3 regions of the Psychrobacillus sp. AK 1817 genome follow, and region 3 is predicted to be linked to each of the others. Evidence: predicted binding sites of a transcription regulator. Region 3 holds the regulator's gene; each other region holds the start of a gene.
The links. Region 3 encodes CtsR, which represses protease genes until heat stress. Its sites were predicted from a motif close to ATGGTCAATAAAGGTCAAACA; they were not measured.

Region 1 (4,321 bases), 1.3 Mb from region 3:
TAAAATACCTCTGCCTTCAGATACCTCTCCAATTACTACAGCACCAGCTCCGTCTCCAAAAAGTACTGCAGTGTTGCGGTCTTCCCAGTTTGTAATTTTAGAAAGTTTCTCAACTCCTACTACTAAAATATGAGAATAAGTTTTGGACTCTATAAATTGCTTGGCTGTAACTATCCCATACATAAATCCTGCACATGCTGCAGATATATCCATTGCAGCAGCATTCGTTGCTCCTAATTGCTCCTGAATCATTGTAGCTACACTAGGAAAAGGACGATCTGGAGTAACTGTCGCTACCAAAATAAGCCCTATTTGTTCTGGAGAAATCCCTGCATCCTCTATTGCTTCTTGAGCAGCCTTTACAGCCATATGTGAACTTTCTTCTTCTGGAGCAGCTATTCTTCGCTCCTCTATACCAGTCATTGTTTTGATCCATTCATCTGAAGTATCCATTCTTTTTTCAAGATCTTGATTCGTTAAGACTTTCTCAGGTGCATAAGTTCCTAACCCTATAATTCCTGCATTCATGGAATTCCTCTTTTCTTATAATCTATTATTAGTACCTGGTATTAATAATAACGAATATATGAACATTTTTCAACATAGTTGTTCGATTGTAAGAATAATTCTTTTGTATAGAACCGCCATGTGTTATGATACTTATAGATAAATTCATTTTTGAGGTGAAAATTTTATGCATTATATTATGACAGTTATCTGGTCATTTATCTTGGTTACCATGTTAAATTATGTAGTAAGCTCTGTTAATGGCGTTGATTTTAACTTTTATCATGGTTTATATATGACTATTCCAGCAGCCATCATAATTATCCTAATTACTAAAGTTATTCCGGACGAGCCTGTAGCTGCTGAACACCATTAAAAAAAACTCCCTTTTGATAGGGAGTTTTTTTATTGGATATAGTATAGTGACTGTTTATTTAACTACTAGCTGACCATCTTCCACTACTGCCACAATGTTACTACCAGGAACCACATTTCCTCCAATTAGCATTTTCGCAACAGCAGTTTCAAGATGTCGTTGTATAAATCTTCTTAATGGTCTTGCACCATAAGCTGCATCCGTTCCTTCCTCAACTATCCATGCATAGACATTTTCCTCGACTTTCAAAGTAACTTCCTGTTCTAATAAACGATCCTGCAATTGTTTTACATACTTTTTTGCAATCATTTCAAAATGATGAGTCGTTAATGAATGGAACATAATAATATCGTCCATCCGATTTAACAGTTCTGGCTTGAAGTGTGCACGAAGTGCTGACATGACAAGTTCCTCGTCTGATTCTGAAACTTCTCCAGTTGTGTTAGATAAATATTGCGAGCCTATATTAGATGTCAGAATCACTACAGTATTTGTAAAGTTGACAATGCGACCTTGGCTATCCGTAATTCGACCGTCATCCATTAGCTGCAATAAAATATTCGCTACGTCCGGATGAGCCTTCTCAATTTCGTCCAACAATACAACAGAGTATGGGTTTCTTCGAACAGCCTCTGTTAGCTGACCGCCCTCCTCATATCCGATATATCCTGGAGGTGCCCCAACCAATCGGGAAACGCTATGCTTTTCCATGTATTCAGACATGTCTATTCGGATGAAATGCTCTTCAGAGTCAAACAGGTTAGCTGCCAAAGATTTAGCTAGCTCTGTTTTACCTACTCCTGTCGGTCCTAAAAATAGAAATGAGCCTATAGGTTTGTTAGGATCTTTTATGCCTGCTCGTGCTCGCCAAACAGCCTCTGTCACTAATTGAACTGCTTGCTCCTGGCCAACTACACGTTCTCCTAAAGTCTCTTTTAATCGAAGTAGTTTTTCTCTTTCTCCTTCAACAAGCTTAGTAACAGGTATCCCGGTCCACCTAGAAATAATATGTGCTATTTCATCGGCGGTCACCTCTTCACGTAGTAAGCGTGAATCATAATCGCTATTTATTTCATCCTCATAAACTTGCAACTCTTTTTCTAAAGGTGGTATTTTTCCATGACGTAGCTCCGCAGCTTTATTTAAGTCGTAATTGTTTTCAGCTTCCTCAAGTTCTCGGCGGTAACGGTCTAGCATTTCTCTCTTTTGTTGGACTACTTGAATTGATTCCTTTTCTGTTTCCCATTTTTGACGCATATCAGCTGAAGATTTCTCTAACTCCTCTAATTCATTACGAAGTTGTTCTAATCTTTTTTTGCTTGCTGCATCCTTTTCCTTCATCAAAGCTTGTTCTTCAATTTGGAGTTGCATCATTCTTCTCGTTACTTCGTCCAGCTCCTGTGGCATAGAATCTATTTCTGTTCGAATCATTGCACAAGCTTCATCTATTAAATCAATCGCTTTGTCTGGTAGAAAGCGCTCCGTAATATAGCGGTTTGAAAGCTGTGAAGCCGCCACGATTGCCCGGTCATGAATGCGAACACCATGATGCAATTCAAATCTTTCCTTTAATCCACGCAGAATGGAAACAGTATCCTCCACAGAAGGTTCTCTCACTAATACTTGCTGAAAACGACGCTCTAATGCTGGATCTTTTTCAATATACATACGATATTCATCTAAAGTAGTTGCTCCAATACAATGAAGCTCCCCTCGAGCAAGCATAGGCTTCAGCATATTCCCCGCGTCCATTGCTCCATCCGTTTTGCCCGCTCCAACAATAGTGTGAATTTCATCGATAAATAAAATAATTTTACCTTCACTTTCTTTGATCTGTTTTAAAACCGCTTGAAGGCGTTCCTCAAATTCACCACGATATTTTGCACCTGCAATTAATGAGCTCATATCCAATTCAAAAATCTCTTTATCCTTTAATCCTTCAGGAACGTCTTTTTTTACAATACGTTGGGCAAGTCCTTCGACTATAGCTGTTTTCCCCACTCCTGGCTCGCCGATGAGAACAGGATTATTTTTTGTTTTTCTTGATAAAATTCGTATTACATTTCTTATTTCCTGGTCTCTACCGATCACTGGATCCATCTTTCCGTCTTTAACAGCGTTTACTAAATTACGACCGTACGTTTCTAAAGGACTTTTTTGATCTTGTTGGTTCATTTGCATATTTAACAGCTCCGTTTCACAAAGTTTGACCTTTATTGACTAATATAACTATATAGCTTATTAGCATATTTTGTAAAGAATTTAGCTTAACTTTTATGAAATTATGCTATTATTTAAAGGTATTAGTAAAGGCGGTGATAAGGTGGATAATAGTTTAGTATCCCCGAATATAGGCTTATTATTTAAACAATATGGCACTACTATAAAAATGGAAAAAGATCGCTCAGTTTATGTTGAAGGTGAGCTAGCAGAAGAGATTTATCTTGTGATTAGCGGATCTATTGCTATAAATAAAGATACAGAAGGCGGCAAACTACTAACTCTGAGAATTGTAGGTCCAGACAACTGTATAGGAGAATCTGGGATTTTTGCAGATAATGCACATCATAGTTTTTCTGCTCATACATTAGAGACCACTCTGCTATTGATGCTTCCTAAAAATAAATTTGAAAGTTTTCTCGTGAATTCTACAGAGCTAATGGTAGAATGGACAAAATATATACAACTTGTATACTTAAAAAATCAGACAAGATTTCGAGATTTAATGCTTCATGGAAAAAAAGGAGCACTATTTTCAACTTTAATACGTCTGGCTAATACTTATGGGGAAAAACTCCCTGATGATAGTATTAAAATAAATTTTCAGCTAACTAATCAGGAAATAGCTAATCTATGTGCTATGAGTAGAGAAGTAGTCAATCGTATGCTAAATGATTTGAAGAATGAGGGTATTGTTTCTTTTCAAAAAGGAGTTATTACCATTCACGATTTAGAATTATTAAAAAGAGAAAACCAATGCGAGAGCTGTCCTCTATGTGTTTGTCGAATAGATTAGTTTTATTTTTGATTTTCGCTCTAGGTGGATGCTTTCCGCGGGGGAAGCGATACTAAGCTCCGTTTGTGATGTCTTATCTGTCTCCCTTCTCCCGCTAATTCGCCACCTAATGCTTCAATAACAGTTTGTGTATTAATCCCTCAAATAAAATTTAATATCCAAGCAAATAAAAAACATTCCGCCCACATATGGACGGAATGTTTTTTATCTAATACCTAATGCAATTTTAGCGTAACGAGACATATTGTCTTTTGACCATGGCGGATTCCAAACAATGTTAACCTCGGTTTCTTTTACTTCTGGTAATTCTCCAAGCGCAGTTTTTACTTGATCAACAATCATCGGTCCCATTGGGCAACCAATAGAAGTTAGCGTCATCGTAACTGTAGCCTGTCCTTCATCTGTTAAATCTACATCATATA
Region 2 (4,321 bases), 990 kb from region 3:
TTAAGCTTGCCTGTTTTTTGGAAGCCGAGGCTTTCGTATAGCTTGATGGCTGCTTCGTTATCTGGCTCGGTTGATAAATAGATGCTTTCACAACCATCAAGCTGCTTTATTTCGTTCAAGATTAGCTCAATTGCTTTTCTGCCATAGCCTTTACCTTGGCTCTGATGATCGATCATAAATCTGCATAGCCAGTAGTTTGAAGTTTCCTCATCTAACCCGTACATCGTAAAGCCAATAAGCTTGTCCTCAACCTCTATCCCTCTTGTAATCCAACCAGTTTCATAGACCGATTGAACGATGGATAATGCATTGGATGCTACAAATTTTTCGACTATAGTTGCTTTGCCATCCTCGTTAGTTGATAGAAAGACAATTTTACGCCAGTTATTCTTGTTTATCTCTACTAGTTTCATCTCTACATCCCCTCTCTTTTTATATTTTATCAGAATAATAAAAAATTGGATATGCAGTATAGATTACTATTTGCGCTCGTGACCCCTGTTCCTATTTATCATCCTATAAAGGAGAAAGATTACTAGTGCAATTACCACAACAGTAGGAATAAACAACTGATTAGCGTTGTTAGTAGTATAAACTTGTGGCTGTATAGTCCCCTCTTTCAAACCATATTCTCGTATTACTTCATTGTATAAAGCCTGGTATGTGGAAAGAACTGCCTCGTCGATAAAACCTTGGTTCAAATAAGGCATAGTATATTGTTCAATTATACGGTCTACTTTTTCGTACGACATCGCTTCCTCTAAATCGCGCTCTACTGTTATTTCAACTGTCGGCCCTCCTTGATTAATAGGATCCGTCTCAATCAAAATAACAATGCCATTTTTCTTTCTAACACTTCCTATTTTATTTTCACGTATGACCTCCATATTGAATTGTTCTGCTGACTGATCACCTATATTATCGATAATCATGACAACCATTTGAGCAGTGGTTCCTTGTTTCAATCTGTTTCCTAATTGCTCTATTTCAAGATTAGTTTCATCAGCTAGATAACCTTCTAAATCTACTAAATAGGAATCTCTAGGAACATTAGGAATGTTAGATGCAGCTCCTGTCGTTAACGGAAATAATAGAGAAACTAATATTATACTAACTAGCAACTGTATAGTTCTTTTCAATAGCACCTATCTCCCTTCAAATTTAACTCTCACCCTTTTATCTATTTAAAGCCTCTATTTTACTTTATTCCAAATATTCAAGACTCATTCATTATATGCGAAAACTATCTTATTAATTTTCAAAGGGAGATGTCTTCCCGTTTTGTGGGTTTAATATAGGAAAAGAGTGGTAATGATGAATAGACTGCAATAAATAAGGAGGTAAAAACATGGAACAAATACATAAAGAGGATTTAACTCCAAAGGAAGCGGTAGATGCACTCGAACAAATTCAAGGGAAATTCCCTGGAGCAAGAAGAGCCCATGCAAAGGGAGATATGTATGAAGCGGTATTTCATCCGAATGGCAATGCGGTACCTTACACTGTAGCGCCTCACCTTCATAGAGAAGCCGTCTCCGCTACCGTCCGTTTTTCCAATAGCCCGCCTAATCCTGCTTCGATAGATTATCTTACCCCGGCAAAAGGACTGGCTGTTCAATTTCAGCTAGCAGATGGCAGTATCACCAATTTAGTGAGTGCTACTGTGCCTATGTTTGTCACTAGCAGCCCTAGAGAATTTATAGATATGATTGAAATATTCACGGATGAAAAAACAGGTATCAAAACTATTGATAGAGGCCTTGCCATGGTAGAGCTGCTCTCTAAAAAATATCCACATAGCAAAAACGTTATTCAAATCATTAAAGAGCAGGCAAAACAGCCGCCAATAAGCTACGCAGAGCTCCATTATTATCCTATACATGCCTTCTATTTCGTCAATAAAGACGGTGTTCGCCAGGCGATTAAATATGAATGGGTTCCTGTTAATGAAACAAAGGACCCTGCTTTGACAAGTAAATCTCTTTCAGCTAATTATTTGACCGAGGAGCTAGATAACAGATTAAACCAGGCACCGGTCGAGTTTGACCTCGTTATCCGCTTAGCGGAGGATGGCGATAATCCAAACGATGCTACAGATATGTGGCCAGAGGAAAGAAGAAAAGTGAATATTGGTCGTTTGGAAATCAAAAATAAAATACATCATAAGGAAGACATTGTTTTTGATCCAACGATTGTACCGGAGGGCATAGAGCTAACAGATGATCCTATACTACACTTTCGTAGTGGCGCATATGCTGAATCATATGAAAGGAGAAGTAAAAATGAGTAAGGAAAATGCAGGGCATTAAAGCTCGACAAAGCATATACTTTCATATCTTGTAAATAAAAAAACACTCGAAGAATTCGAGTGTTTCTAAATGTTATGGACGCCCCTGGAGGGAATCGAACCCCCATCTCAAGAACCGGAATCTTACGTCATATCCATTAAACTACAGGGGCAAGCGACCTTTCTATTATACAAATGGAATAGGAATAATTCAAGTCAACATTTCTAAGCTTAATATTTGACCTTCCTTGACCATTCCATGTATGATAAAGTTACAACTGAGGTAGAATTTCTCAGTACACAAATAAAAATAAAAAAATATAACCACCTTTGAAGGAGGCAATCCAGGATGAATTTAATTCCTACAGTTATTGAACAAACAAATCGCGGTGAGCGTGCCTATGACATCTATTCAAGATTGTTAAAAGACCGCATCATCATGCTTGGTAGTGCGATTGATGACAACGTGTCAAACTCTATCGTTGCTCAGCTTTTATTCCTAGAAGCGGAAGATCCAGAAAAGGATATCTCCATCTACATCAATAGCCCAGGCGGAAGTATTACTGCTGGTATGGCTATCTACGATACAATGCAATTCATCAAACCAGACGTACAAACTATTTGTATCGGTATGGCAGCATCAATGGGTGCTTTCTTACTTACTGCTGGAACAAAAGGCAAACGCTATGCACTTCCAAACGCAGAGGTAATGATTCACCAACCACTTGGTGGAGCTCAAGGGCAAGCAACAGAAATCGAGATCGCTGCAAAACGCATCTTGTTCTTACGCGATAAATTAAACCACATTATGTCTGAACGTACTGGTCAGCCACTTGAAGTCGTTTCAAGAGACACAGACCGCGATAACTTCATGACAGCAGAACGTGCAAAAGAATACGGTCTAATCGATCATATTATCGCACGCAGCGAAATGAAAAAAGACTAATAATACAATAAAATCCAAGCGAGCTCCTGCTCTCTTGGATTTTTTAATAAAGCTTTTCTGTAAATTTAGTAATGAAAGGTTGTGTAACTATTCTATTTCAAATAACTTCTTTATTAATCATTCTATTTTTAGTAATCTATACCTTCAGCCTACAAAGCAAAATTAGAAAATTAGAAGAACAGCAGGACCTTCATTTTATCGGTGACGAGGATTTAGAAAAACAAATTTTAGAGATGAATAATAACGGCAGTAGCCTAGTGGAAATGGTCAAATTCGTTCGAAATGAAACAAATTTAGGGCTAGTTCCTGCAAAAAAATACGTAGATAAGATCATTAACAACGATTTTTCTTCCTAGTATGAGCGTGTTCATTTATATGAACACGTTTTTCTATATATAAATCAATCTATTTTTTAACCCTGTCTATTGCCTAAAAATTTTAAATGAAATTATATCACTTCATAAAAGAGTTTACTTTGTATTCTCTTAAAATTGAATAATGAAGCATCACGGAAATTAGATAACTTATTTTTCCCATACGACTTTCTATTCCTACACAATCTGTGATTGCAGCGACAGGCGGCGACTCCTACGGGAGGAGGGTGACAGATAAGCCATCACAAACGACGCGAATGCGGCGGTGATGGCTTATCGCGCCCCCCGTGGAAAGCGACCGCCTAAAGCGGAAATCTACATACTATCGTTCATACTTTTCAATAAAATTGAATTTGCGACTATCTCTTTCCTACACAACATATGATTGCAGCGGCAGGCGACGACTCCAGTGGGATCAGTGAGGCAGATAAGACATCACAACCGCGCGCTTAAGCGACGGGTGATGGCTTATCGCTCACCCCACGGAAAGCGACCGCCTAAAGCGGAAATCTCTCCTCTCTCTTTCATTCTTTTCAAGTAACTGTTTAAATAGTTGAGTAAGTTTATCCCATACGACTTTCTCTTTCCTACACAACCTATGATTGAAGCGGCAGGCGGCGACTCCTACGGGAAGAGGGTGACAGATAAGCCATCACAAACGACGCGAATGCGGCGGTGATGGCTTATCGCACCCCCCGCGGAAAGCGACCGCCT
Region 3 (4,321 bases):
AATTGGATTATTATATCAATGAAGTCGAATCTATTGCATTTGGCGTCGAAATCTTTGCTGTTTCTAGTGTTACAGGAGAAGGAATAGAAGACTTGGCCGCTCTTCTTGGCGAAGGGAAGACAGGTGCATTACTTGGCTCTTCAGGTGTAGGTAAATCCTCCTTGATAAATGCTCTATCAGGAGAAGAAGTGATGGCGGTTAGTGACATTCGAGAGGATGACAGTAAGGGGCGTCACACAACAACTCATAGAGAGCTTTCTTTGTTACCTGGAGGAGGGCTATTGATAGATACACCAGGGATGAGAGAATTTCAGCTATGGGATTCAAGCGAGGGGATTAGCAACAGCTTCCAAGATATAGAAGAGCTTGCAATGCAGTGTCGATTTAGAGACTGTCAGCATAAAAAAGAGCCTGGCTGTACGATTCAGGAGGCTATTCGTTCTGGTGTACTAAAAGAGGACCGTTATAGGAGCTATGTAAAATTATTACGTGAACTTGCCCATATGGAACGTAAAAACGACTTGGCTGCACAAAAAACAGAGCGAGATAAATGGAAGCAATTATCTAAAGCCCAAAAAAACAATAAAAAAAGAAAAGTTTAAAGAGGTACGCAATGATTTTATTACTTGATCATCACAATCAATCTGTAGCAGAAGAAATGCTTGAAGTACAGCTTCCGGCTTATCGAAAGGAAGTGGAGATTATCGGTTTTGATGGCATTCCGCAGCTTAAGGAAACTACAGAGGATATTAAAGCTTCTAAAGAAATTTATATAGGAAAGTATGAAAAGGAACAACTGCTTGGTTTTATTTCATATGAAATTAATGGAGATGAAATGGATATCTGTAGGTTAGTTGTCCACCCTAATCATTTCAGGAAGGGAATAGCTTCTGAGCTGTTAAAATACGTATTGGACCTCGCTCCTGATAGTGTAAGTGTTATAGTATCTACTGGTGCAAAAAATAAACCGGCGCTTACTTTGTACGAAAGACACAACTTTTCCAAAATAAAGGACATTGAAGTAGAGCCTAATTTTTTTATTACACAACTCAAATACAATTCACAAATATAAGAATATAAGTTTCCATTTTGATACAACCTAAAACTACTGACAATAAATGTTGGTAGTTTTTTTGTTGTTTTTATGTTAGGCATATCAATTGCACATACAAAAATTTCGCTATATAATATAGTCAAATATAGTCAAAGTCAGTTTTAATGAGAAGAGGTGAGAGAAGATGAGAAATATATCTGACATTATTGAAGGTTATTTGAAGTCAATTATCGAAGAAGAAAGTAGAGGGCAGATTGAAATAAAGAGAAGTGAAATCGCTGAAAAATTTCACTGTGTCCCCTCGCAAATAAATTATGTTATAAACACTCGATTTACACAGGACCGTGGTTATTTGGTGGAAAGTAAGCGAGGTGGTGGTGGGTATATTCGAATCCTCCGCGTTCGGGCCCATACAAAAGCTGAATTGATTGAGCATATAATACAAAGTCTGGAAGCCGGGGCGTCTGAGTCCGCGACAGAAGATATTGTATTTAGATTATTGGATGAAGAAGTGATAACTAAGCGAGAAGCAAAAATTATTTTAGCAGCCTTAGCCAGAACGACTTTAGCCATCCCACTGCCTGCAAGAGACGATCTAAGAGCACGAATACTTTGTGCGATGCTATTAACGTTAAAATATGAAAAAAGTGAAAAATGAACGGGGTGTTGAAAAGTGATTTGTGAAAATTGTAAGCAAAGACCGGCCAAAGTGACGGTTACACAGGTGCATAACGGAGAACACTTTGAACGACATTATTGTGAGGTTTGTGCAAATAGCCTACACCCGTTTTATGTTGAATATAAACAAGACCCATTATCTCTCCATCAGCTTCTATCTAATTGGTTTAACCACGCGGATCAGCAGATGGTTCAACAAAAACAACAGAAAACACTTGAATGTAATGAATGTGGCTGGTCTATTGAGAGGTTCTTAGAGGAAGGTAAGTTTGGATGCGCTTCTTGTTATGAAAGCTTTCGTCCTCATTTACCCCAAGTTTTAAAACGTCTGCATAATGGCAATACGACACATATTGGAAAAGCACCAGGGGTACTTGGTGAAAAAATAGCTTTAAAGAAAAGAATTGAAGCGATACGTACACAAATGAAGGATGCTGTCGAGCATGAACAATTTGAGGATGCCGCTAAGCTGAGAGATGAAGTAAAAGAACTAGAAAAACAGCTTGCCGAAGGAGGTGGCGACCACTATGTCGGTTGATAACTTTTTAGATAATTCCAGATCTAGTTGGATGGAAGGGGAAGGAGAGCATTCTGACATTGTGATGAGCACAAGGATCCGATTGGCTAGAAATCTGAATGGATTTCGCTTCCCTCTTGCATTTACAGAGGACGAAGCGCATAAAATTGACCAATCTGTTTCAGCCACTTTGTTGGATGCTGCTGATGAAGCATTGCAAATGAAATTTTCCTCCATTCAGATAAAAGATGTATCTGAGCTCGGACGCCAAGTGTTAGTAGAAAAGCATTTGATCAGTCCCAAATTGGCAAATTCTCCGAATACAGGCTCCGTCCTTTTATCGGAGGATGAATCTGTTAGTCTCATGGTAAATGAAGAGGACCATATTAGGATCCAGTGCCTTTTTCCAGGCCTCCAAATTGAAGAGGCTTATAAACGGGCAGATAATATAGATAGCTTATTGGAAAAAGAATTACCTTACGCATTCGATGAACAGTTTGGATATTTAACAAGTTGCCCTACTAATACGGGCACTGGACTTAGGGCATCAGTTATGATGCATTTACCTGCATTAACGAAAACAAAACAAATGAATCGAATAGTAACCATTATTTCTCGACTTGGAATGGTAGTAAGAGGGATATATGGAGAGGGTAGTGAAGCGCTCGGCAATGTTTATCAGGTATCAAATCAAACGACACTTGGTAAGACTGAGGAGGATATACTTGCTGATCTTCAAAGCATTACGGAACAAATTATTCAAAAAGAAAGAGAAGCACGAGATGCACTATTAAAGCATTCTCCCAATACACTAGAGGATCGTCTTTATCGTTCGTTAGGAACCTTATCCTATGCTCGTCTTATGACAACGGAGGAGGCAGCAAGATGCCTATCCGATGTACGCTTAGGGATAGATATTGGACTTATTCAAGATGTGGATATGTCTATCTTAAATGAATGTATGGTTTTTATGCAGCCAGGATTTTTACAAAAGTATGCTGGTACAACTTTAAATGCTTCGGAGCGTGATATGTTTCGAGCTAAGCTGTTAAGGGAACGTTTGCAAAAAGGAGAAAAAGAGAAAACAAAAGGAGAGGAACCTGCATGATGTTTAATCGATTTACGCAAAGATCGCAAAAAGTTTTACAATTAGCTCAAGAAGAGGCTATTCGCTTAAAGCACGAATCTATAGGAACAGAACATATATTACTTGGACTTATTCGAGAGGGCAGTGGTATTGCGGCAAAAGCTTTAGAAGCAATTGAAGTAGATCCAAAAGTAATAGAAGCAGGTATTGAGGAGCTAGTTGGAACTGGGGCAGAGGAAGTCGGCCCTATTGTTCACTATACGCCTCGCGCTAAGAAAGTGATTGAACTTTCAGTGGATGAGTCTAGAAAGCTTGGTCATTCTTATATTGGAACAGAGCATTTACTTCTCGCGTTAATCCGTGAAGGAGAAGGTGTAGCTGCAAGAGTGTTAAACAATGCAGGTGTAAGCTTAAACAAAGCGCGCCAGCAGGTACTTCAATTATTAGGAAGCTCCGATCAATCTCATAGTAATAGCAATTCCAATGGGGTCGCTCCAGCTAGCACGCCTACGTTAGACGGGTTAGCAAGGGATTTAACTCAAATTGCAAGAGAAGGTACGCTAGATCCAGTCATCGGCCGTAGCAAGGAAATTACACGCGTTATAGAAATTTTGGCTCGTCGTACGAAAAACAATCCAGTTCTTATAGGAGAACCAGGTGTTGGTAAAACTGCAATTGCAGAAGGTCTTGCTCAACAAATTGTACAAAATGAGGTACCGGAAATATTAAGAGATAAACGTGTTATGACTTTAGACATGGGTACGGTTGTTGCTGGTACTAAATATCGGGGAGAATTCGAAGACCGCTTGAAAAAAGTAATGGATGAAATTCGCCAAGCAGGGAATGTCATTCTATTCATCGACGAACTTCATACATTAATTGGTGCTGGTGGAGCAGAAGGTGCGATCGATGCCTCTAATATTTTGAAGCCTGCTCTAGCTCGTGGAGAGATTCAATGTATCGGTGCAACTACTTTAGATGAGTA

Region 1: the regulator CtsR is predicted to act here: its motif matches at 3,087-3,107, upstream of D0S48_RS06850 (ATP-dependent Clp protease ATP-binding subunit).
Region 2: the regulator CtsR is predicted to act here: its motif matches at 2,523-2,543, upstream of clpP (ATP-dependent Clp endopeptidase proteolytic subunit ClpP).

Annotation. Positions count from the first base shown of each region.
Region 1 covers NZ_CP031739.1:1,326,429-1,330,749, forward strand. The annotation lists gene D0S48_RS06840 (beta-ketoacyl-ACP synthase III) at 1-528, opposite strand, end outside; gene D0S48_RS06845 (DUF2929 family protein) at 695-883, shown strand; gene D0S48_RS06850 (ATP-dependent Clp protease ATP-binding subunit) at 938-3,064, opposite strand; gene D0S48_RS06855 (Crp/Fnr family transcriptional regulator) at 3,207-3,899, shown strand; gene D0S48_RS06860 (metal-sulfur cluster assembly factor) at 4,104-4,321, opposite strand, start outside.
Region 2 covers NZ_CP031739.1:3,603,717-3,608,037, reverse strand. The annotation lists gene D0S48_RS18080 (GNAT family N-acetyltransferase) at 1-413, opposite strand, end outside; gene D0S48_RS18075 (TPM domain-containing protein) at 480-1,139, opposite strand; gene D0S48_RS18070 (catalase family peroxidase) at 1,349-2,290, shown strand; tRNA gene D0S48_RS18065 (tRNA-Arg) at 2,389-2,460, opposite strand; gene clpP (ATP-dependent Clp endopeptidase proteolytic subunit ClpP) at 2,637-3,233, shown strand; gene D0S48_RS18055 (hypothetical protein) at 3,305-3,589, shown strand.
Region 3 covers NZ_CP031739.1:2,613,041-2,617,361, forward strand. The annotation lists gene rsgA (ribosome small subunit-dependent GTPase A) at 1-602, shown strand, start outside; gene D0S48_RS12980 (GNAT family N-acetyltransferase) at 614-1,072, shown strand; gene D0S48_RS12985 (CtsR family transcriptional regulator) at 1,239-1,712, shown strand; gene D0S48_RS12990 (UvrB/UvrC motif-containing protein) at 1,728-2,270, shown strand; gene D0S48_RS12995 (protein-arginine kinase McsB) at 2,260-3,357, shown strand; gene D0S48_RS13000 (ATP-dependent Clp protease ATP-binding subunit) at 3,354-4,321, shown strand, end outside.